3 regions of the Halomonas kashgarensis genome follow, and region 1 is predicted to be linked to each of the others. Evidence: predicted binding sites of a transcription regulator. Region 1 holds the regulator's gene; each other region holds the start of a gene.
What was found. Region 1 encodes FNR, which switches genes on or off when oxygen is low (the NO sensors DNR and NnrR bind a similar motif). Its sites were predicted from a motif close to TTGATNTANATCAA; they were not measured.

Region 1 (7,244 bases):
AACCATGCGCCTGGTTCGGCCTGCACGACGCCATCCGCGAGGATGCCGGCGAGACAGTGGCGGCACTGCAGGCGGCGGGTCTGGAAGTGGAACTGCTCTCGGGCGATACCTCCCAGGCAGTGGCAAGCCTCGCCCGGCAACTGGGCATCGCTACATGGCAGTCAGGTACCAGTCCGGAAGGCAAGCTCGAGCGCATCCAGGCTCTGCAGGCCGCGGGGGAAACCGTGGCCATGATAGGCGATGGCATCAACGATATTCCGGTCCTGGCCGGTGCCGATGTGGCCATTGCCATGAACGGCGCGACGGACCTGGCGCGCACCAAGGCCGACGCCGTGCTGCTGAGCCCCCGCTTGATGCGTGTTGCCGATGCCGTGGAAATTTCCCGCGCCACCCGACGCGTCATGCGCCAGAACATGGCCTGGTCGGTATGCTACAACTTCTCCGCCCTGCCACTGGCGGCCTTGGGCTTGATACCCCCCTGGGCCGCGGCTATCGGCATGTCGTTGAGTTCATTGATCGTGGTGGGCAATGCCCTGCGCCTGTCGCGTTGGCGCAGAAAGGCGACACCGGCGGCTAACCCATTACCCACTCCGGTGACGTCATGAGCATCCTCTATCTATTGATCCCGCTGTCGCTGATCCTGCTTGGTCTAGCGGTCTGGGCATTTTTCTGGGCAGTTAAAAACGACCAGTTCGATGACCTGGAAGGCCCGGCACACCGTATCCTGTTCGACGAGGATGAAAATGACCTGACCCCGGAGGAGCGTGCACGGCGCCGCTCCCCACCGCCTGCGACAAAGGATACGTCGAACGATGAATCCGACCGGAACTGATCTCCCACCGCTTCTTGCCGCCTTTGTTTTCGGCCTGCTGGGCGGGGCCCACTGCATCGGCATGTGCGGCGGGATCATGAGCGCCCTGACTTTTGCCGTACCGCCCAGCATGCGTCATCCGGCAAGGCTTTCGGGATTACTGCTGGGCTACAATATCGGGCGCATCTCGAGCTATATGCTGGCAGGCGCGCTGGTGGCGGGGCTGGGCACGCTCCTGGCATTGTCTCCGCTCGCGGGCCGGATGCTTCAAGGCTTCGCCGCCGTGATGCTGATTTTGATGGCGCTATATATCGCCGACTGGTGGAAAGGCTTGCTCAAGGTGGAAGCCGTGGGCAAGCGCCTGTGGCGTTACCTGGAGCCGCTGGGGAGGCGTTTGATTCCGGTGGTCCGCATTCCCCAGGCCGTCATGCTGGGCGCGGTGTGGGGCTGGCTGCCGTGTGGGCTGGTCTATTCCATGCTCGCCTGGAGCCTGGCGATTGCCGACCCCTGGCAAGGCGCTGCTCTGATGGGGGCTTTCGGCTTAGGCACATTGCCGGCGCTGCTGGTCACCGGCATGGCCGCTCGACAGTTAAGTGGTCTGATACGGCACCGAGCCACCCGCACCATCGCCGCCCTGAGCATCATTGCATTTGCCTTGTGGCAGTTATGGTCAATCTCCACCATCTCTTCTGGCGCGCATTAGTGAACACTACGCTTCCTTGACCCAGCTCAACCCCTTCATTCAACGGAGGGACTAGCATCACCGGTATCTTACTGGATACCGGAGCTCTTCATGGCCGCTCAAGCCAACACCGCATGCTCGGCACCAAGCGGAGTCCTGGCCACTCCCGGCTGGGATGAGACGCTACTACGCCGCTATGACCAAAATAGCCCTCGTTACACGTCCTATCCCACCGCCCTGTCGTTTCACGAGGGGTTCGGTGAGCATGGCTTCACTGCTGCACTCGAACGGAGCAATGACAGCGGCCGCTCCCTGTCGCTTTATCTGCATATCCCATTCTGTCGCAATATCTGCTTCTATTGCGCGCGCAACAAGATCACCACTCAGGCTACCGATCCGGTGGAGCCCTATGTGTCACGCCTCGATCGGGAGATGGTGCTTACCTCGCGCCATCTGGATTCATCGCGTGCGGTGGAACAACTCCATTGGGGCGGCGGCACCCCCACGTTCCTGACATTGAGCCAGATGAGCGATCTGGTAGATCGCCTGGATGCTCGCTTCGGTCTGTCCAGCTCTCCGGACCGCGACTACGCAATCGAGATCGACCCGCGCGAAGCCGACGTGTTTACCCTGCGCCACATTCAAGCCTTGGGCTTCAATCGCATCAGTCTCGGTGTACAGGATCTCGATACTCGGGTTCAGCAAGCCATGAACCGGCTCCAGCCCCGCGTGCTGACCGAAACGTTGATGGAAGAGGCCTACCGTCTCGGCTTTCGCTCGCTGAACCTGGACCTGATCTACGGCTTGCCGTTTCAGACCCGTGACAGCTTTGCCAATACCCTGGAGCAGGTAATTGCGTTGAATCCGGCTCGGCTCTCTGTGTTCAATTACGCGCATATGCCCGAGCGCTTCTTCCCTCAACGACGCATCAACAAGGAAGATCTTCCCGGTCCCGAAGAGAAACTGGCCATCCTGCAGACTACCATCGAGATGCTCACTCAGGCAGGCTACGTGCATATCGGCATGGATCATTTCGCGCGACCCGATGACAGTCTCGTCACTGCCCAGCGGCAAGGGACGCTCCAGCGCAACTTTCAGGGCTATTCAAGCCATGCCCAGTGTGACCTGGTCGGCCTGGGCGTCTCGGCTATCAGTCGGGTGGATGATGTCTATGCTCAGAACCCGACTCACCTAGCGGGCTACGAAGAGGCGTTGGATAACGGGCACCTGGCAACGGCACGCGGGCTGCGCTTGAGCCGTGACGATCTGATTCGTCGCCACGCCATCGAGCGGCTGATGTGCGATATGGCGCTGGATCTGGACCAGTTGGGGCAGACGTGGAGTGTCGATGGGGTCGCTTACCTGGCGGATGCGGTGAGCAAACTGGAGGAGGCGGAGCGGGATGGTCTTGTCAGACGCGACGGGAACCGCTTTACGGCAACTGCCATAGGACGGCTAATGATTCGTCATCTGGCCATGGCGTTCGATACCCATTTGCAACATGGCCAGTGCTATTCGCGTATCATGTAATTGGCCCGCACCAAGAGACTACGACTTTTTTCATAAACTCAATTAATTAAGCTTGATCAAAATTTTACTTCATTTGCGCTACATATCGACACATCAGTGCTTGCCGCCAGCGCTTAATTCTCCATAATGGTCGTAACCATCCATTATGGAGGAACCCATGCCGGATACCATGAGTCGACGGCGAGCCATGTTACATGAGACTCGTTGCCAAACCTGCAGTCTCAGCTCGCTGTGCCTACCGCTGGCCCTCGCAGTGGAAGACATGGGCCAGTTCGATGCCATCATCCGCCGCCGAGCACCGCTCAAGAAAGGTGAGCCTTTGCTACGCCAGGGAGACGCTTTCACCAGCGTGTTTGCCGTGCGTTCCGGTAGCCTCAAGCAAGTCACCACCGAAGGTAACGGCAACGACCAGCTCACCAACTTTTTCTTGCCCAGCGAGCTGGTAGGCCTGGACGGCATCGACGAACAACATTATCCGGGTAGTGTCATCGCCCTGGAGACCACCACGGTCTGCGAGATTCCTTTCGACAGGCTGGACCTGCTGTCGGAGGAACTTCCCGAGCTTCGCGGCCAGCTATACCGCAGCATGAGCAAGGAATTGCGCGATGACCGGCGCATGATGCGCCTGCTCTCACGCAAGACCGCCGATCAACGCTTGGCAAGTTTTCTCACTACTCTGTCCGACCGTTTCCGCCGGCGCGGCTACTCCCCGTACAGCTTCAGGCTATCCATGTCGCGTGCAGACATCGGCAATTACCTGGGCCTGGCAGTGGAAACTGTCAGCCGCATCCTTAGCCGATTTCAGACCCAGCATGTGGTGGCGGTCTCGGGGCGCGAAGTCAATATTCTGGATATGCCGGCTTTGATTTCACTAGCTGAGGAAGAACAGCAGGAAATCAGCCCAGGTTAAAGGCATCGATACGGCTGGCTTTCAAGTCAGCCTGCCTGGCCTCCAGACCAGCAAAATCGAACAAGTCGCGATCCGCCAGCTGCGACGGCGCAACATTGGTCACCGCCTTGAACATGCTCTCAAGTCGACCCGGATATTTCCTGTCCCACTCCATCAGCATCTCCTTGGCCAGTTGCCGTTGGAGATTGGGCTGGGAGCCGCACAGGTTGCAGGGGATGATGGGGAACTGCATGAGACGGGAAAATTCGGCAATATCGCTCTCCTTGCAGTAAGCCAGGGGGCGAATCAGGATATTGCGACCATCATCCGAGAGCAGCTTGGGTGGCATCGCCTTCAGGCTGCCGCCAAAGAAAAGATTCAGGAAAAGCGTCTCCAGGATATCTTCCCGATGATGACCCAGTGCAATCTTGGTCGCACCTATCTCCTCGGCGAAGCCGTAAAGCGAACCACGCCGCAAGCGCGAGCACAGGGCACAGGTGGTCTTGCCTTCCGGAGTTTTCTCCTTGACTACCGAATACGTATCCCGCTCGAGAATGTGATACTCCACCCCTAAGCCTTCCAGATAGGCAGGCAGCACATGCTCGGGGAACCCCGGCTGTTTCTGATCCAGGTTGACCGCCACCAGGGAGAAATCAACCGGCGCATTGCGCTGCAGGTTGCGCAGAATCTCAAGCAGGGTGTAGCTGTCCTTTCCGCCTGAAAGACACACCATCACCCTGTCGCCTTCCTGGATCATCGAATAATCGATGATGGCGTTGCCCGCTTGCCGGCGCAGACGCTTTTGCAACTTGTTGAATTCGCGCTTTTGTCGGGCCTTGGCTTCTTCCGGTATCGCCTTCGGTGATGGCGTGGAGAGATGAGACGTCCGAGGATCAAACTGTTTAGCTTGGTGCATGGGGGCTGCCGGTCACTGGATTGTCGAAGGCGCATTCTAGCAACACTCCCCCCTTGGCTACCAATATCATGCCAGCCTTTATCGGGCCCACCGCCTATCGTCTCGGTTCACCCGCTCGCGGTGAGAGCTCGCTGCTGACGCATGTAGATCAAGGCTGTCGTGGTGGCGTCCGCCAATGCTTCCGGAGAAGCCAACCGGGGAATATTCCACTGCCGAGCCACTTGGGACAAACGTGGCAGGAGCTCGACTTGCGGGTGCAACCGGCGTAGCTGACGCATGTGCAACTGGGCAACATCGATCTGAGCATTGGGCAATTCAAACCCCAGCTGCCGCTCCAGATATTGATTCAATACCGCCAGGCCGCTTTCCAGACGCCACCCGACCAAGGGGCGTGTGCCGATAAAAGCAAGCAGCTTTTCCAATGCCTCATCGCAAGGCAGCATCGCATCGAAATCCACTCCCTCCAGTTGAAGGTGGAAGACAGTCTTGCGACTCAACGCCTGCCGAGGGAGGATATGCAATATCTGGGCGCCGCTGGTCAGGACACGATCTTGACGAACCTTGACCATGGCGATGGTAAATAGCTCCCCCGCCCCCCCTGCGTCACGTGTGGTCCGACAGTCGATGGCCACCAGCTCATCGCCGGTATAAGGCTGGAAAAGCCAGGCATAAGGCGACTTGGCGTAACGTCGGCGATTACTCTCGCGACGCAGTGCTTTCAACATGTTCGGACTCCCTGTAAGTGTGGCTCCGCCCTGTCCCAGGCACGGCTCATGAGTATTCTAGGTGGTACCGGTGGGATAGCCGTTGCTTGAAATCCTTGACGATATGTAGTGCTTCACGCAGCAGGTCCCGCTCCAGCGACGACAGTTCCTGCACCACGACGCGCTCGGACCGGCTTTCGTCACCGTCGCCTTCCAACTGGGCCAATTGCTGCTTTAGACGCAGCTCGGTAAAAAGTGCCAGGGCTTCACCCAAATCCTCGGCAAAACGCTTTTCCAGCCGTCCATCGATCACCAGCGCCTCCAGACGCTCCAGTGTGGAAGTCGCCGTGATGCGTCGCTCCAGAGCCATGGTGCGCACCCCGTGGACGATGGGAAAGATCCCGCCTTTCTTGATATCGATACCGTGTTGCGGCTTTTTCAAAGAACCGAACAGAGTCAGCGGTGTGGAGAAGCGCAGCGCGGTACGGGCGAAGTAGGAAAGCAGAATTTCATCCCGCGAACAGCGCTCGAACAACTCCTCCCGCACTCGCTCGAGCAACTTGGGATTACCTGCAACGGCATGGGAATCCAGCATGATTGCTAGTTTCATCAGACTATCGCCATCGCGGGCACTGGCCCAGCGGGCAATGTTGCCCTTCCATTGGCTTTCCGTGGCTACCCACTCGGGATTGGAAACCATGATGTTGCCGGGACATGGTGGGTATCCCAGTGCCACCAGTGTACGGGTCACTTCTTCCATGGCGGGGGCCATATCCGGCCACTCCAGGCTGTCGGGGAGGATCAAGCCATTATCCTGATCGGTTTTGAGTATCTGCTCGCCCCGCCCTTCACTACCCATCACCATGAGACAGCTTTCACTGCGGTAGGGTGCCTCGACCACGAATTCCCACGCCTTGTTGATGATTCGCCCATTGAGCGCGGCCAGCAGGTCCATGGCAAAGCGTAGCTTGACTCCTTGGGCCATCAGCGCCTTGACCAGTTCCGGTGTGCGCCGACTTGCCGCCGCCAGCTCTTCGAGAGTCGCGGCTTGTTCAACCTGCAGGCTGACCACATAACTGCGGCTGGAGAAAAAGCTCAGCACGTCGGTAAGCTCCACCACACCGGCGGCTTCGTCGCCCTCCATCACCACGACACGCGATACCTTGTGCCGCGTCATGGCCACCAGTGCCTCGAACAGGTATTGATCGGCCGAGGAGGTAATCAAGGTGAAATGGGCGATCCGTTCGATCGGGTCTTGCTGGGCCATACCCTTGATCACCAGGGCATTGAGCAAGTCCGTCTTGGTGACCATGCCGACCCCTTGGTCACTTTTCACCAGTAGACTGTCGGCATGCCCTTCATTGAGCCTGGGAACCGCGTCGGCAATGGAGAGCGAGGCGTCCACCATCAACGGAGCACGCATGCATTCACTGACGGTTGCCAGCATGAAGCCGGCCATTGTCACGCCGCCTTCAGCGCGCTTGTGAGTCAGCAAGCGGGCTTTATGCGCCAAGGTCTGGCGGAAGAAATCATTGAATTCAGGATATTTGCGGCAGAGCTGTTGAAATAGTGCCTTGGGCAGCAGATAGCACAGGCACTCCTGTTCCGCCTGGAATCGATAGCGACTGGTGCCGTTGATGATGCTGATGGCGCCGAACAGATCGCCGGCTGTGTAATGACCTATGCGCGAGTTGGCGGTGGGTAGCGTGGGG
Region 2 (7,244 bases), 780 kb from region 1:
CGATCCTGGACTTGTTGCTGCGGATGCAGCTCTCGAGAACGGAGAGATCGATCGCCTGATCGCAAATATCACCCGCAAGGTCGAGGATGGCATTCGCGAGCGTTATGAGGAGGCGCGCGTCGCCTGGGCCAGCGCCGATCAGAGCGTAGAGGAGGGCCGCGACTTTGTCGCTGACTACGTCAACTACATCCACTACGTCGAAGGCGTACACGGTGCCGCTGTAGCTGGCGGACATGGGCACTGAGCTTTCCTTGAGCACGAACGCAAAGCGGGCTGCAGAGCCCGCTTTCTTCATCCTAAACCAGACATACCACGATTTAGCACCACATAAACATAGATGACAATCTAACGTAAGTGTCCGGTTTCATTCGGCCAATCCATCCTGACCTCCATTAGCTGCAAGGGAAACTGTTGGCAAACGGGTTCATGGAAAGTTTCTTCGACTCTAAGCAGAGTAACTGGCTTGGGATAGCGGTACTGACCATCTTTGTGATTCTGGTGTTCTATCCAGTGCTGAAGCTTTAGCCGGTTTGCCAATTCTGGCTTGAACGGTGGCTGCGATGTTGATGACGGCAACGGCACGTACGCAGCGCGTAAGGTTCAGCAGTATGCAATAGACGTTTTATAGTCTAGCGCGGCTGGGCCAGTACCTGAGTCCAGTATGACGAGTATTCCGAGTCCGGATCGTCGGCCTTGGCCATGCCCATCTCGGTGAAGGTATCCTTCATGATATTACGACAGTGCCCCGGGCTCTCCAGCCAGCCATCCACCACGGCGGCGATCGACATCTGCCCGGCGGCGATATTCTCGCCAACCGCCCGCCATACGTAGTCCCTCTCGCTGACTCGCTGCTGGATGCCCACGCCATCGGGGCCGGTATGACTAAAATAGTCGTTCTCGGCCATATCGCGGGAGTGCGCCTCGGCAGCGGCTTCGAGGGTGCAATCCCACGACAGCTCATTCACCGCCGCAAAGCGCTGGTTGCCGCATTGACGAGCCTGACTGCGCGCCTCGTTGACTCGCGACAGCATTTCGCGCTTGCGATCGGTGAGTTCACAACCGTTTCTGCTTGCCGAGTCGTCCGGCTCGCTTTCCGTGGCCCATGCGCCAGCGGACATCAAGAGTGCCAACACGCCAGCCAGCAACCAGGCGATGGGACGAATCTTCATGTGCTTAGCCACCGAACTTTTCATTCTCGCCCATGTTCGGGGTGGCGTCTTTCTTGATGTTGGCCTTGGCGATCTCGTAGAGCTGGAACGTCTTGCTCTCCTTGGCTTTCCAGTGCTCACCCATCTGCACCTTGATTTCCATCAACGCCACGTCCGGGTCGTCCTTGCCTTCGGGGAACCAGGCCGCGATGAAGGGATTCCAGTATTTCTCGATCAGCTCGCGGTCATCGGTCAGGTTGGCCTTGCCCGAGAGCGATACGTATACCCCTTCTTCCTGATCGGAGAAGCTGAGACAGACATCGCGGTCGGTGGCGGTTTCGAAGACCTTCTCGGCGCTGCGGCGGGTGTAGAACCACAGTGTGCCGTCGTATTCATCTTGAACCAGGTGCATCGGACGGGCACGCGGCACCTCGTCATCCAGCGTCACCAGCATGCCGACTTTAATATCCTTGATCATCTTCCAGATCTTCTGCTTGTGCTCGGGACTGGACATGGTTTCAACCTCCTGTTGAATACGGCGATTAGTAGAAATGACGATGCCTATGCGTCGAGCATGACTAGAACCAGCCTAGCTACCATCGCCCACCTCGGCAAACACTCTCGCAGTAATAAGAAAATTGCGCAGCGAGTGATTTCTTGACGAAGGTCAAATCAAATATTCATTCATAATGCTACTTTTACTCCGTCAGCAGGACGAAACGATAATCCTCACGAGGGGATAAGATGATGAAGTGTAAAAACAGCTTTTTTCTCAAGACCGCCGCCGCCGCTCTGATCTCCAGTGCCGCACTCGCCAGCCCCGCCATGGCCGCACACGGCGAGGAACTCAGCCCCGCCGAGGTCACGCCAGACGTGACTTATACACTGCGTACAGCGGTGCAGGATGGCAAGCTGGTATTCATTGGCGACAAGGGCAGGATCAAGGATGTCGTCAATCCCGACCTGCACGCACCGGTCGGTGCCGTGGTACAGATCAACCTGATCAATGGCGACGGCGCTCTGCATGATATCGCGCTGCCCGAGTTCGACGTCGACTCCGATGACATCGGCGGCCAGGGTTCGGCCACCGCCGTGGCCTTCCGGGTCAATGAGGAAGGCAACTTCGAGTACCTGTGCAGCCTGCCCGGACACAAGGCGGCCGGCATGGTGGGGAATTTCATCGTCGGCGACCCCAAGCCGGAAGCGAAGGGCGAAGCCGCCCAGGACCTGGCGAAAGATCCCCATGACGTGGGCGAGCCGGTCGGCGATCGTGGCCCGCAGGAAGTCACCGTCAATCTCGAGAGCACTGAAGTGGAAGGCTACCTGGCGGACGGCTCCAGCTACAAGTACTGGACCTTCAACGACACGGTGCCTGGCCCCCTCGTACGGGTTCGTGTAGGTGACACCGTCAACGTCAACCTGAGCAATGCCGAGGATAGCGCGCACATCCACTCCGTCGATTTTCACGCCGTGACCGGCCCCGGCGGTGGTGCCGCGGTGACTCAGGTAGCGCCCGGTCATTCCAAGAGCTTCTCCTTCAAGGCGCTGGCGCCTGGGCTCTACGTCTACCACTGCGCCACACCGATGGTCGCCCAACATATCTCCAACGGTATGTACGGCATGATCCTGGTCGAGCCGGAAGGCGGACTCTCTCCGGTGGAGCGCGAGTTCTACATCATGCAGGGCGAGCTCTACACCGCCGAACGTCACGGTAGCCAGGGTCTGCAAGAGTTCTCCCTCGACAAGCTGCTCGATGAGCAAGCCGAGCACTTCATGTTCAACGGCAACATGGATGCGCTCACCCAGACGTACAAGATGGAAGCCGACGTGGGCGACGACGTCCGTATCTTCTTCGGTGTAGGCGGCCCCAACGCCACCTCCAGCTTCCATGTGATCGGCGAGATCTTCGACAAGGTCTACGATCAGGCCTCGCTGACCAGCCCGCCGCTGACCGATGTGCAGACCACTCTGGTGCCCCCGGGCGGCGCCACCATGGTTGAGTTCGGCGTCGAGTATCCCGGCAAGTACATCCTGGTCGACCACGCGCTATCGCGTCTGGAGAAGGGCCTGGCCGGCTTCCTCCACGTCAATGGTGAAGAAGATTCCGCGATCTTCCACACCGAAGAGGCACACGACCCCAACTCCGGCCACTGATACTTGCTTCATCTTGCAGGAGAGCCCCGCCGATTCGGCGGGGTTTTTGCGTGGTGCGGGCTAACCGCCACTCAACACGATGACCGCCCCGGTGAGATACAAGCCAATGAGGATAGCGCTTTCAAATCCGATATCAGCGAAGCCGTAGGTCTGGCGGCGCAACAGTCCCAGCAATAGCACACCGGTCATGAGCAGCGAAAGCGCCACCCATAGCAGCACTTCATGAGAGATAGCGTGATAGATGGACCCTTCGCGGTAGGCGATATCCGAGGCCGCGGCGAACAGCGTATCGAAGGCGTTACCGCCGATGATACCGCCCACTGCCAGGGTAAGGGCGCCACGTCGCACCGCCGCTACCGATGTCACAAGCTCCGGCAGCGATGTCACGATAGAGGTGAGCAGCACCCCGACAGCCGCCTGGCTCATGCCGGTCTGCATGGCAATGACCGTGGCCGTGCGTTGCAGCAGCCAGCCCGTGATGCCCAGTATCAGGGCCATTAACAGAAAGGATAACCACAAGACGATCAGGGAGTTCTTCTTCGACGCTTCGTCAGGAACGTCTTCTTTAGTTTCACGGGTGCGAGCCGGTTTCCACATGGGGTAGGTTTGGCCCTGACGCACGATTCTCAGCCCCAGGAAATATCCCAGCACCAGCAGCGGCGTGACCGGATGAATGCTCCACAACGTGAGTTCGGGGGAATAACTGCCCACTAAAATCAACGCCAGCATGCACAGCAGCAAGGTGCCCTGCATGAGATTGCCGAGGGAAGCCGCGGCATGTTCCAGGTTGACGCGACGCAAGCAGATATCCGCCACCGTGAGGAACAGGGTCTGCACGGCGATGCCGCCGAGAGCGTTGCTCATCGCCAGTTCGGGCTGACCTTCCAGAGCCGCGGTGAATGACAGCACGATGCCCGAAAGCGATGTCGCCATGCCCAGCAGAACCGCTCCCGCCAAGGCTTCTCCCAGGCCGGTGCGATCGGCCAGCTCGTCCACGACGCGAGTCAGCCGTGTACCCACAATCCCGATCACCACGGCACTGATGGCGAACAGAACGATACTTGTGGTCAGGGACATTCCCTGCAGTTCAATCAAAACGGACCCCTCGCAGGGACGTGAACCAGGTCTTCGAAGATGATATACGCTTAGCCTAGCTCAACTTGGCCAGAGCCTCGCTAATGGTCTGGGAGCTTGCTGGACGAACCCGACGGTCGATTTCCTCGCCGTTTTCGAGAAAAACTAGTGTCGGCCATAGTTTGATGCGAAAGGAGCGGCCCAAGCGGCGCCGGGGGGCGTCCTCGATCTTGATATGGGTGATTTCGGGTCGCTCGGCCAAGGCCGTCTCGATCCTGCTTTGCGCGGTCTGACAAATAACGCACCAGGGCGCGCCGAATTCCAGTACCACCGCTCCTGGCATGGCTTCGACCTGTTCGCGTGTCGGCTCTTTTTCGGCGTAAGTGTGTGTCATCGTCATGCCAATTCTCCTGTTGCCCATGCGCAAACCATAGACGCTGTACAGTGAATTCGCCGGTTGTCTACGATATGAGTCGGTCGTCCACGCGGTAATAGGAGCAAGTAGGCATTTTCCAGCGGTTTACGATGCCGGTATACTACCGTCATGTATGTCCTGGCGTCCCGGCTGCGCTCTGTCGACCACGGCGCCGCCACGCGCAGAATTCAATGATAAAACTCAATGAGGTGGTGAGAGTGAAATCCAGCAAGCTGATCATGAGCAGTCTGGCGGCTCTTGGCTTCGTCACGGGAGTAGCAACCGTGCAAGCTGACGTGGATCGTGACGCCATGGCCGAGCGTTTGAAGCCGGTGGGCGAGATATGCCTGCAAGGGGAAGAGTGTGGTACGGCTTCGGCACCAGCGCAGGAAGAGAGTAGCGGTGGCGGGGGTGTGGATGGCGCCGGTATTTACAACAACGTCTGTATGGCGTGCCACGAGACCGGCGCCGCCGGGGCGCCGATCCGTGGCGATGAAGCAGCCTGGGCGGAGCGTACCGAGAAGGGCTTCGCCACATTGCTCGACCATGCCATTAACGGCTTCAATGCCATGCCGGCCCGTGGCGGCAACCCCAGCCTCTCCGATGAAGAGATGGAAGCGGCCACTGCGTACCTGGTCGAGCCGGTAATGGAAGTGCCCGAACTGGCTGGCGGCGAAGCAGTGGGTGAAGATACCGAAGCTGCCGTCGAAGATGCGGTCGAAGCTTCAGCCGAAGAAGCTACCGAGTCCGTGGCCGAAGAGGGCGCCTTGGAAGAGGAAGCCGCAGCCTCCGCCGTGGCGGTAGAGGAAGTTCCCGCTGATGAAGCGGCCGAAGAGGAAGCGGCTACCGAGGCCGTGACCGAAGAGGGTGCCTTGGAGGAGGAAGCCGAAGCTTCCGCTGTGGCGGTAGAAGACGCCCCCGTTGATGAAGAGGCCGTTGAGCAAGCGTCTGCTGATGATCAGGCCACTGGCGACGAGCCGGCCCATGCCGGGATCGATGGTGAAGCGATCTATAACCAGGCTTGCATGGCGTGCCACATGACCGGTGCCGCCGGCGCTCCGCGCCGTGGCGAAGCCGGCGAGTGGGAAGGTCGCGCTGATCAGGACATCACCACGCTGTATGACCACGCCATCAACGGCATCGGCGCCATGCCACCCAAGGGCGGCAATATGGGTCTCTCCGATGACGAGGTCCGCGCTGCCGTGGACTTCCTGGTCGAACCCGTCAAGTAATCGTGTACGGGTCTGAAGCCAATACGGGGCGCCTTCGGGCGCCCCGTTGTGTTTTTGAGTAAGTACCGTGTTTTTGAGTAAGTACCGTGTTTTTGCATGAGAACCGTCGGTCCGGCCCAGCGTCCACGTCACAAGACGCTTTCCAACAATAACGGGATGCTTTCAGCCCAATAATGAGCGCAGGCCAGCGATGGCGTCCTTGCCGCGCTCCTGCTTCCGCTCGGGATCTTCCTTGTCGGTGCGGCCCTCCCAGTCAAGATCGTCTTCCGGTAGCTCCTCGAGGAAACGGCTTGGCGCGCAGTCCATCAGCTCGCCATAGGCCTTACGCTGGCGCGCAAGCGTCAACGTCAAGGTGCGCCTGGCGCGGGTAATGCCGACATAGGCTAGGCGGCGCTCCTCCTCCACTGTACCCGCCTCGATGGCGTTGCGGTGGGGCAGCAGGTCTTCCTCCCAGCCCATCAGATAGACATGAGGAAACTCCAGACCCTTGGAGGCGTGCATGGTCAGCAACTGCACCCGGTCAGAGTCGTCCTCCTCGGCCTGCTGCTCGAGAATATCGCGCAGTACCAGCCGCGAAATGGCCGCCTCGACGCTATCGGTCTCGGTTTCGGTCGATGCGGTATCGTCTTCTGGATCGCGGTTGAGCGACTTTTCCAGCTGGTCGATCAAGATCCATACGTTGGCCATGCGCCGTTCGGCAATGGTCGGCGCGCTGGCGTTCTGGTACAGCCAGGCTTCGTAATCCATGTCGCGCAGCATGTCGCGAATGGCGGCGATGGCGTCGCCTTCGTCCATGCGCCGGCGTACACCATCGATGAAATGGATGAAGCGGGAAAGTCTCTCCACCGCCCGTGTCGGCAGCACTTGCTCGAGTCCTAGCTCATGGCAGGAGGCAAACAGCGAGCCCCCGCGCTCGGTGGCATAGTTGGCGAGTTTCTCCAGGGTGCCAGGGCCGATCTCGCGGCGCGGAACGTTGACGATGCGCAGGAAGGCATTGTCGTCGGCCGGATTGATCAGCAGCCGCAGGTAGGCCATGGCATCCTTGATCTCGTTGCGTGAGAAGAAGGAGGTGCCGCCGGAGAGCTTGTAGGGAATCTGGTAGTGCTGCAGCTTCAACTCCAGCAGGCGGGCCTGGAAGTTGCCGCGATAGAGCACGGCGAAGTCGCGCCATTCGGAGCGCTCCTTGATCCGCCGGGTGAGGATCTCGCTGGCCACGCGCTC
Region 3 (7,244 bases), 980 kb from region 1:
GCGAGCTGGCCAAGCGCGATACCGGCAAGACGCTCTATATTCTCGACGAACCCACCACGGGGCTGCATTTCGAGGATATCCGCCAACTGCTCACCGTGCTGCACCGTCTGCGCGACCATGGCAACTCCATCGTAGTGATCGAGCACAACCTGGACGTGATCAAGACCGCCGACTGGCTCATCGACCTCGGTCCGGAAGGCGGCTCCGGCGGCGGGCGAATCATTGCCGAGGGCACGCCTGAACAAGTAGCCAAGATGGGGGTATCGCACACCGGGCGCTTCCTGGCGCCGCTGCTGGAAAGACGCCAGACTACGTCATGACTTGTCCGCGGTGGTCCATACCGGCCCGCTCCGCGCCATTTCAGGAGCTAATAAACAGCTGACATCGCCGATATTACCTTGGATAATGGTTTTTCAACCGTTTCAGAGATTTGTGCCGGTTCGGCAATGACCTTTTCGGGGAGGCGGCGAAGAGCATGAGCCAGGAAGAGAGCTGTATCATTCGTCACTTCAGCCATTATTGTGTGCTGACGGATGAAGAGAAGAAATTGCTGAGCTCGCTTGAACGAAGTCCGACCAAATGCAAGGCCGGCCAAACATTGTGGGAGGAAGGCGACGAAGCCAATGAGTTCTGCACCTTGCGCAGCGGTTGGGCCTACTCCTATCGTCACCTGGAAAACGGCAACCGACAGATACTCGAAGTCTACTTGCCCGGCGATATCATCGGCTTGCGCGAGTTCGCCTTCTCCAAGCGGATGGATAACGTCAAGATGATCGAGGATGGCGTGGTATGCCATTTTCCTCACCAGCACATGCTCGACCTTTTCCGCGATTCGCTCAAGTTGACCTCGGTGATGTTCGCCATTTCCAGCCGACAGCAAGCGCTGCTCACCGAACGTCTGGTAACCCTGGCAAGACGTAGCGCACGGCAGAAACTGGCGCATTTTCTGCATGAGACCTTCCTGCGTCTGCGCCAGACTAACGCAGACGACACTTCGGAGTTCCGCCTGCCGCTTTCCCAGGAGCAGTTGGCGGATATCCTCGGGTTGAGCCCGGTACACATCAGCAGGACATTTACGTCGTTGGGTGAAGACAACCTGATACATCGCGAACGTCACCAGATCGTCATTCCCGACCTTGACGCCCTGGCCTGCGAGGGTGAGTTCAGCGATTGCTACCTGACCGACAGCATGCGTCCTCTCTTCTCCCCTTATAACCAGGACGTCGCTATTTGCGAGGACTAGCTTTGTACGAAAAGTCGGCGAGCGAAGACTAGACAAGGCAAAAATCAATGAGAAAGCGGAGTTTACGGGTGTAAATGAGCATTTTGAGTTGATTTTTAACGCCGTATTGTCGAGCGCAGGCAGTTTTCGTACAAAGCCTAGCCCAGACGCTCGATACCCAGCCACCCCAGGCGCAGAGCCAGCAGCGTGAGCACCCATTTGAACAGCGCATCGAAGCGCTGTTCGCTCAAGCGCCGCAGAAGCTTGAGGCCCAGCCAGGTGCCGACGAGGCCGGCCAGTACCATCGCCACCATCAGCCCCAGCCACTCGTGAAAGACAAACCCGGCGACGCCGAATACAAACGCCTTGGTCAGGTGCTGGAAGCTCATGCAGGCGGAAAAGGTGGCGACACGCGCCAGCCGGGTAGTCTGGCTGTGCTTGACGAAAGCCGCCACCACCGGGCCGCTTGCCCCCACCAGGCTGGAGATAAGTGTCGTGGCGGCGCCGGCCATCAGGGTGGTTCCCCAGCCCAGCGCCTTGTGCGGAAGCGCAGGCCCCCAACACGACAGCAGCACGAAAGCGGCAATACACAGCTCAAGCACACCGGCGGGCAAGCGCACCATCAGCCACGCCGCCACCAGTGCCCCGATCACCACACCCGGCAGAAACGCCGACATCAACGCCCAATCTACATGACGCCAGGTCAGTGTAGCCCGCCCGACATTGGAACCAAGTTGTACCATGCCGTGGACGGGGATCAACGCCGCAGCCGGCATGACTTGTGCCATGGTGATGATAAGCAGCGTGCCGCCTCCGATCCCGACGGCGGCACTCATTCCCGAGGTCAGGATGGAAAGCACAATCAATGCGCCGTTCAGCCATCCTTCCAGCGGCGACAGGCCTTGCAGAAAGGCCAAAAGGCTCATGCCTCGCCTCCACCAGAGCTCGGAAAGGGATAAGCGGGCCGGTGGTCAACCACCCGTCATGTTCATGAATCGCACCACTTGCTCTTCACCGTCAGTAGTAAAGTGGTGCCGCTCCGGCTTGAGTGCCATGGCATCGATGATGGCCTGTTGCAGACGCCCCTGATCGCCGGGGTGGCGGCGCATCACCGCACGCAGGTCGACGGAGTGTTCATTTCCCAGGCACAGCAGCAAACGACCTTCCACCGTCACTCGCACGCGATTGCAGGCATCGCAAAAATTGTGGCTATGCGGCGAAATGAAGCCGATGCGCGTGTCGCTATCGTTCATTCGATAATAGCGCGACGGGCCTAGTGTGCTTTCCGTGGTAGGCAGCAGCGCATGACGCGACTCCACGATCTCGCGCACCGTATCGCTGGAACAGAACGTTTCGGCGCGATTGTGCTCGATATCCTGGCCCAGGGGCATCTCCTCGATGAAACTGATATCGAGGTGTTCGCGGCGGGCGAATTCGACCAGATCCAGCACCTCATCGTCGTTGCGCCCCTGGAGAATGACCGCATTCAACTTGATGCGTTCGAACCCGGCTGACTGGGCGGCGCGTATTCCAGTCAGCACCTTTTCCAGCTCGCCAGTACGAGTCAGGCGGCGGAATCGCTCCGGCACCAGTGTATCGAGACTGATATTGAGACGCTGCAGGCCGCCATCGCGCAGGCGTTGGGCGTGCTTGTCCAGCCCCGCGCCGTTGGTGGTCATGGCGAAATCGCGCAGCCCATCCATCTGGCCGATCTGTTCGACCAGGCTGCCAATGCCGCTGCGCACCAGCGGTTCGCCTCCGGTAAGGCGTATCTTTTCGACCCCCAGATCGATGAACGCCTGCGACAAGGTTGCGATCTCTTCCAGCGTCAGTACTTGCGCCCGCGGCAGAAAGGTCATGTCCTCCGCCATGCAGTACACACAGCGAAAATCGCAGCGGTCGGTGACCGATAGCCGAACATAGCGAATCGTACGGCCGAAACCATCGACAAGTTTCATGATGAGAACTGGCTAAGAGGAATGTACTCATAACCATGGCCTTTCTTTATCGGTTCTTCAACCTCCATCAGCAAATAGCCATCCGCTGCTGCCGCCGCGCCTAGCATATGCGACCCCTGCCCTCCGGTCGGGTACGCCACCGGCTTGCCTTGCGACCAGTCCAGGCGCACCCGCAATAGTTCACGGCGCGCCTTGTTGGCCTTCGTCTCGAACCCTGACTCCACGCTGAAATGCATCAGCTCGTCGGGAATACGCCCCTGGCAGCCATGGACGAAAGGCAGGGCGAGCAGTTGCCACCCCACCAGCGCCCCCACCGGATTCCCGGGCAGGCCGATCAGCGCGGTGCCGCGTTCCAGCGACTCCCCCAGCCAGCCGAACGCAAAGGGCTTGCCGGGTTTCATCGCCACGCCATGGAAGACGATACCGCCCTGTCGCTCGATGGCACCGCGTACATGGTCCTCTTCACCCACCGAAACCCCGCCGCTGCATACCACCAGATCGGCTTGTTCACGCGCCCGGGCGAAAGCGTCATCCACGGCATCAGGGTTATCGACCAGCTTCTCTCGAGCGACCACCTCGCAGTGCTGCTCGGCGAGAAGCGCCTGCAGCATTGCGGCGTTACTGTTGTAGACCTGCCCAGGACGACACGGCTCACCCGGCTCGATCAGCTCGTCGCCGGTCGAAAACAGCGCCACCTTCAAGCGCCGGGTCACGCATACTTGAGCGATACCTTGCGCGGCAAGAAGTGCGGTGACCGCAGGTGTGAGCACTTTACCCGCAGGCAATAACGGCTCTCCCCGGCGGATCTCTTCTCCCCGGCGGCGAATATTGGCGCCCTTGGCCAGTTCCGCGTCGAGATGCAGCCGTTCTTTCTCATCCAGCCATGCCTGTTCCTGGGCAACGACACAGTCCGCCCCTTGGGGTAACGGAGCGCCGGTGAAAATGCGCGCCGCCCCGCCCGGCGGCAAGGCGGTCACGTCAGCGCCTGCAGGAATGCGCTGCACTACCGGCAGCCCCGCCGGGGTCATGTCGGCCAGGCGCAGGGCATAACCGTCCATGGCGCTGTTATCCACCCCGGGCGAGTCGTGCTCGGCGCTTACCGCTTCGCCCAGGACTCGCCCCAGAGCCGCTTCCAGTGGCACGATCTCGAATTCCTGGAGCGCCCTGGCCGCCGCAGTCATGCGACGGCGAGCCTCGAAAATATCCAGCATGCCCCGCGCGGTCTGGTCACAGATATGTTGCATGGGCTTCTCCTAGAACCAACTTGTCGCAGCCACTATATATGACATGGCTATCGTTGGCGCTGCTGTGCCCAGGCATCCAGCTTGAGCAACAACTGGCCGGGCAGGCCCTGGGTGAGATCCGCTTCTTGTGCGTCCAGCAGATTCTTCACCTGCAAACCCAACTCCGTATCGCCCTCGATCGACAGGCGGCGCTGGAAAAACAGGCCGTCCGGGTCCTCCCGGCGTGTCGCCAGACACAGGAACTCGCGCCATCCGCCCCGAATCGTGGCCTCTCCTGGCTGGGCGGTGAACTGGAATTGCGCATCTTGCAACGTGAGCGTCAGACGAATTCCCAGATCCTCCACCATCAGCGAGACACGCCGGTCCTCAAGGGCATCGAACTCCCCTTCCGCCAAGGGTTCGGCAAATACACGGTTGAGCAACGGCAGTAGCAGGCGGCGCTTGAACGTCAACGGGACTTGCGCATCGATTCTACGCAGCAAGGCGGCCGGCGGTGGGGGTAAAGGCAAGGCGGTAAGCATGATGGTGACTCCTGAGAACAAGTCATCGCATGCTAACCGCCGGGACAGGACGACACGCTGACGTGCATCAAGCACGGCTCATACAGAGCCGTGCTTGATGGCATAACGCGAGAGGAACGAACAGTGATTATAGAATCAGAGCCAGCCAGGGAACCCCGATGGCAAGCCAGGCGACCAGGAACAGCAAGCCGAAGATCGCCCCGAGCCGCCACCATAGCGGGCCGGGTAAATAACCACTGCCGTAGTAGACGGGACTCGGCCCTGTACCGTACGGCGTAAGAATCCCCATGATCCCCAGTGTCGGTAGCAGCATCAGTACGAACATGTGCATGTCGATACCGGGAATACCGGATGCCGCCGCCAACATGACCGGCAGTAGCGCAGTGGTGTGGGCAGTGACACTGGCAAAGAAGTAGTGCAGCAGATAGAAGATGGCCGTCAGCGCTATCATCGCCACCAGCGGGTCGAAGTGGCTGATACGGCCACCGACCATATTGCCGAACCACCCCACGAAACCGACCTGGTTGAGCCCGCCGGCCAGGGCGACCAGCGTCGCGAACCAGAAGAAAGTGTTCCATGCCGCCTTGTTGGAAAGAATGTCGTCCCAGTTGAGAATTCCCAGAATCAGCATGACACAGATGACGAGTATCCCCACCAACGACGAGGAGATCATGTCGCCAGCGAATATCCACAAGGCCAGCGCGATGAGCACCAGGCACAGCAGAATGACTTCGTTACGGGTCAGGCCGCCGAGTTTCTTGAGCTCCTCGGCTGCCCAGTCGGATACCGCACTTCCCGATTTGACTTCCGGCGGACACAGCCAGTAGCACAACAGTGGCGCCAGCAAGAGCAGCAGTATGCCCACTGGTGCCACCGCTATGAACCACTCGCCCCAGCCGATGCGGATACTCGTCGCGCTTTCGGTCAAGGCGACGGCCAGCAGATTGGGCGCCAGCGCGGTCAGGAAAAGCGAACTGGTGATGCAGGTCGAGACGATCGCCGTCCACATCAGGAAGCTCCCCATGCGCTTCATGCTGGGGTCGTTCGGGTGCGAGTCGTAGAGATCGGGCAGGTTGCGCACCACCGGATAGATGGTGCCGCCGCTACGCGCGGTATTGGATGGCGTAAACGGTGCCAGCACCAGGTCGGCGAGCATTACCGCATACCCCAGGGTCAGCGTCCGCCGCCCCATCGTCTTGACCAGCCACAGGGCAATGCGCCGGCCCAGTCCGGTCTTTTCGTACCCCAGGGCAAACATGAAGGCGCCGAAGATCAACCACACCACCGAATTGGTGAAACCCGATACCGCCCAGGTAAAGGCGCTGGAGGCTGAATTGAATCCGGGCACAGCCAGTTGCTCCGGGGAGAAAAGCACCCATGGAGCCAGCAGTGCAGCGACGGCGACACCGATCAGGCCGATTACCGCCCCCGGCAGAGGTTCAAAGATCAAGCCGACGACGACACCCAGGAAGATGGCAAAGAAATACCAGGCATGAGGGTCGAGACCCGCTGGCGTGGGAAAGAGCGCCACACAGAGGGCGACGATCAACGGCGCAAGCAATTTAAGTCGGGAGGTCATGGCAGTTTCCAGTTCAAAGCTACAGTGAACGCATGGTTCGCATTACAACCGCTGCATACCATCCTAGAAAGTTGCGAGAAAGAAAGTAAAGGGCCTCGCAAACAACAGACTGGAAGCTTGCTCTAGAGCAACTTAGCCTGATTTTTTCAACCATCATATGGTCGTTGCACGATGCCTTGTGCCACTCTTTGCTAAAGCTCCTTTCCCTTAGCCGGCAGCTAACCGACGAGAGATATCATGCAACAACAGGACTTCGACATCGTTATCGTGGGTGGAGGAGGGGCCGGGCTACGTGCGGCCATTGCCGCTGCCGAAAATGCCCGCGAAGAGGGTTTGCAACAGCGTATCGTATTGCTCTCCAAGGTGTATCCGATGCGCTCCCACACGGTCGCGGCGGAAGGCGGGGCCGCCGGCGTCACCAGTCCCGACGACACGCTGGAAGCACACTTTGACGACACCGTTTCCGGTGGCGACTGGCTGGCCGAACAGGGCGTGGTCGACTATTTCGTCCGCCATGCCTATCGCGAACTGGTGCAGATGGAGCACTGGGGATGCCCCTGGAGCCGCCAGGCGGATGGCTCGATTCAGGTGCGCCGCTTCGGCGGAATGAAGACCGCCCGCACCTGGTTCGCGGCGGACAAGACCGGCTTCCACATGCTGCATACATTGTTCCAGACATCGTTGAAGTATGCCGAAATCGAACGTCTGGATGAGTACTTC

Region 2: nirK (copper-containing nitrite reductase) is a predicted target of FNR. The motif match lies at 1,806-1,819, and genes of this name have one in related genera.
Region 3: ubiT (ubiquinone anaerobic biosynthesis accessory factor UbiT) is a predicted target of FNR. The motif match lies at 5,003-5,016, and genes of this name have one in related genera.

Annotation. Positions count from the first base shown of each region.
Region 1 is NZ_CP137552.1:2,635,710-2,642,953, forward strand. It holds gene R5M92_RS12155 (heavy metal translocating P-type ATPase) at 1-605, shown strand, start outside; gene ccoS (cbb3-type cytochrome oxidase assembly protein CcoS) at 602-832, shown strand; gene R5M92_RS12165 (sulfite exporter TauE/SafE family protein) at 813-1,514, shown strand; gene hemN (oxygen-independent coproporphyrinogen III oxidase) at 1,605-3,023, shown strand; gene fnr (fumarate/nitrate reduction transcriptional regulator Fnr) at 3,181-3,933, shown strand; gene ttcA (tRNA 2-thiocytidine(32) synthetase TtcA) at 3,920-4,828, opposite strand; gene R5M92_RS12185 (3'-5' exonuclease) at 4,936-5,553, opposite strand; gene R5M92_RS12190 (putative nucleotidyltransferase substrate binding domain-containing protein) at 5,600-7,244, opposite strand, start outside.
Region 2 is NZ_CP137552.1:3,410,931-3,418,174, reverse strand. It holds gene R5M92_RS15790 (DUF6448 family protein) at 1-244, shown strand, start outside; gene R5M92_RS15785 (CAP domain-containing protein) at 630-1,169, opposite strand; gene R5M92_RS15780 (pyridoxamine 5'-phosphate oxidase family protein) at 1,174-1,662, opposite strand; gene nirK (copper-containing nitrite reductase) at 1,893-3,302, shown strand; gene R5M92_RS15770 (sodium:calcium antiporter) at 3,363-4,379, opposite strand; gene R5M92_RS15765 (thioredoxin family protein) at 4,453-4,776, opposite strand; gene R5M92_RS15760 (c-type cytochrome) at 5,010-6,023, shown strand; gene rep (DNA helicase Rep) at 6,186-7,244, opposite strand, start outside.
Region 3 is NZ_CP137552.1:152,055-159,298, reverse strand. It holds gene uvrA (excinuclease ABC subunit UvrA) at 1-320, shown strand, start outside; gene R5M92_RS00725 (Crp/Fnr family transcriptional regulator) at 476-1,243, shown strand; gene R5M92_RS00720 (sulfite exporter TauE/SafE family protein) at 1,381-2,148, opposite strand; gene moaA (GTP 3',8-cyclase MoaA) at 2,194-3,180, opposite strand; gene glp (gephyrin-like molybdotransferase Glp) at 3,177-4,424, opposite strand; gene ubiT (ubiquinone anaerobic biosynthesis accessory factor UbiT) at 4,472-4,945, opposite strand; gene R5M92_RS00700 (anion permease) at 5,073-6,524, opposite strand; gene frdA (fumarate reductase (quinol) flavoprotein subunit) at 6,762-7,244, shown strand, end outside.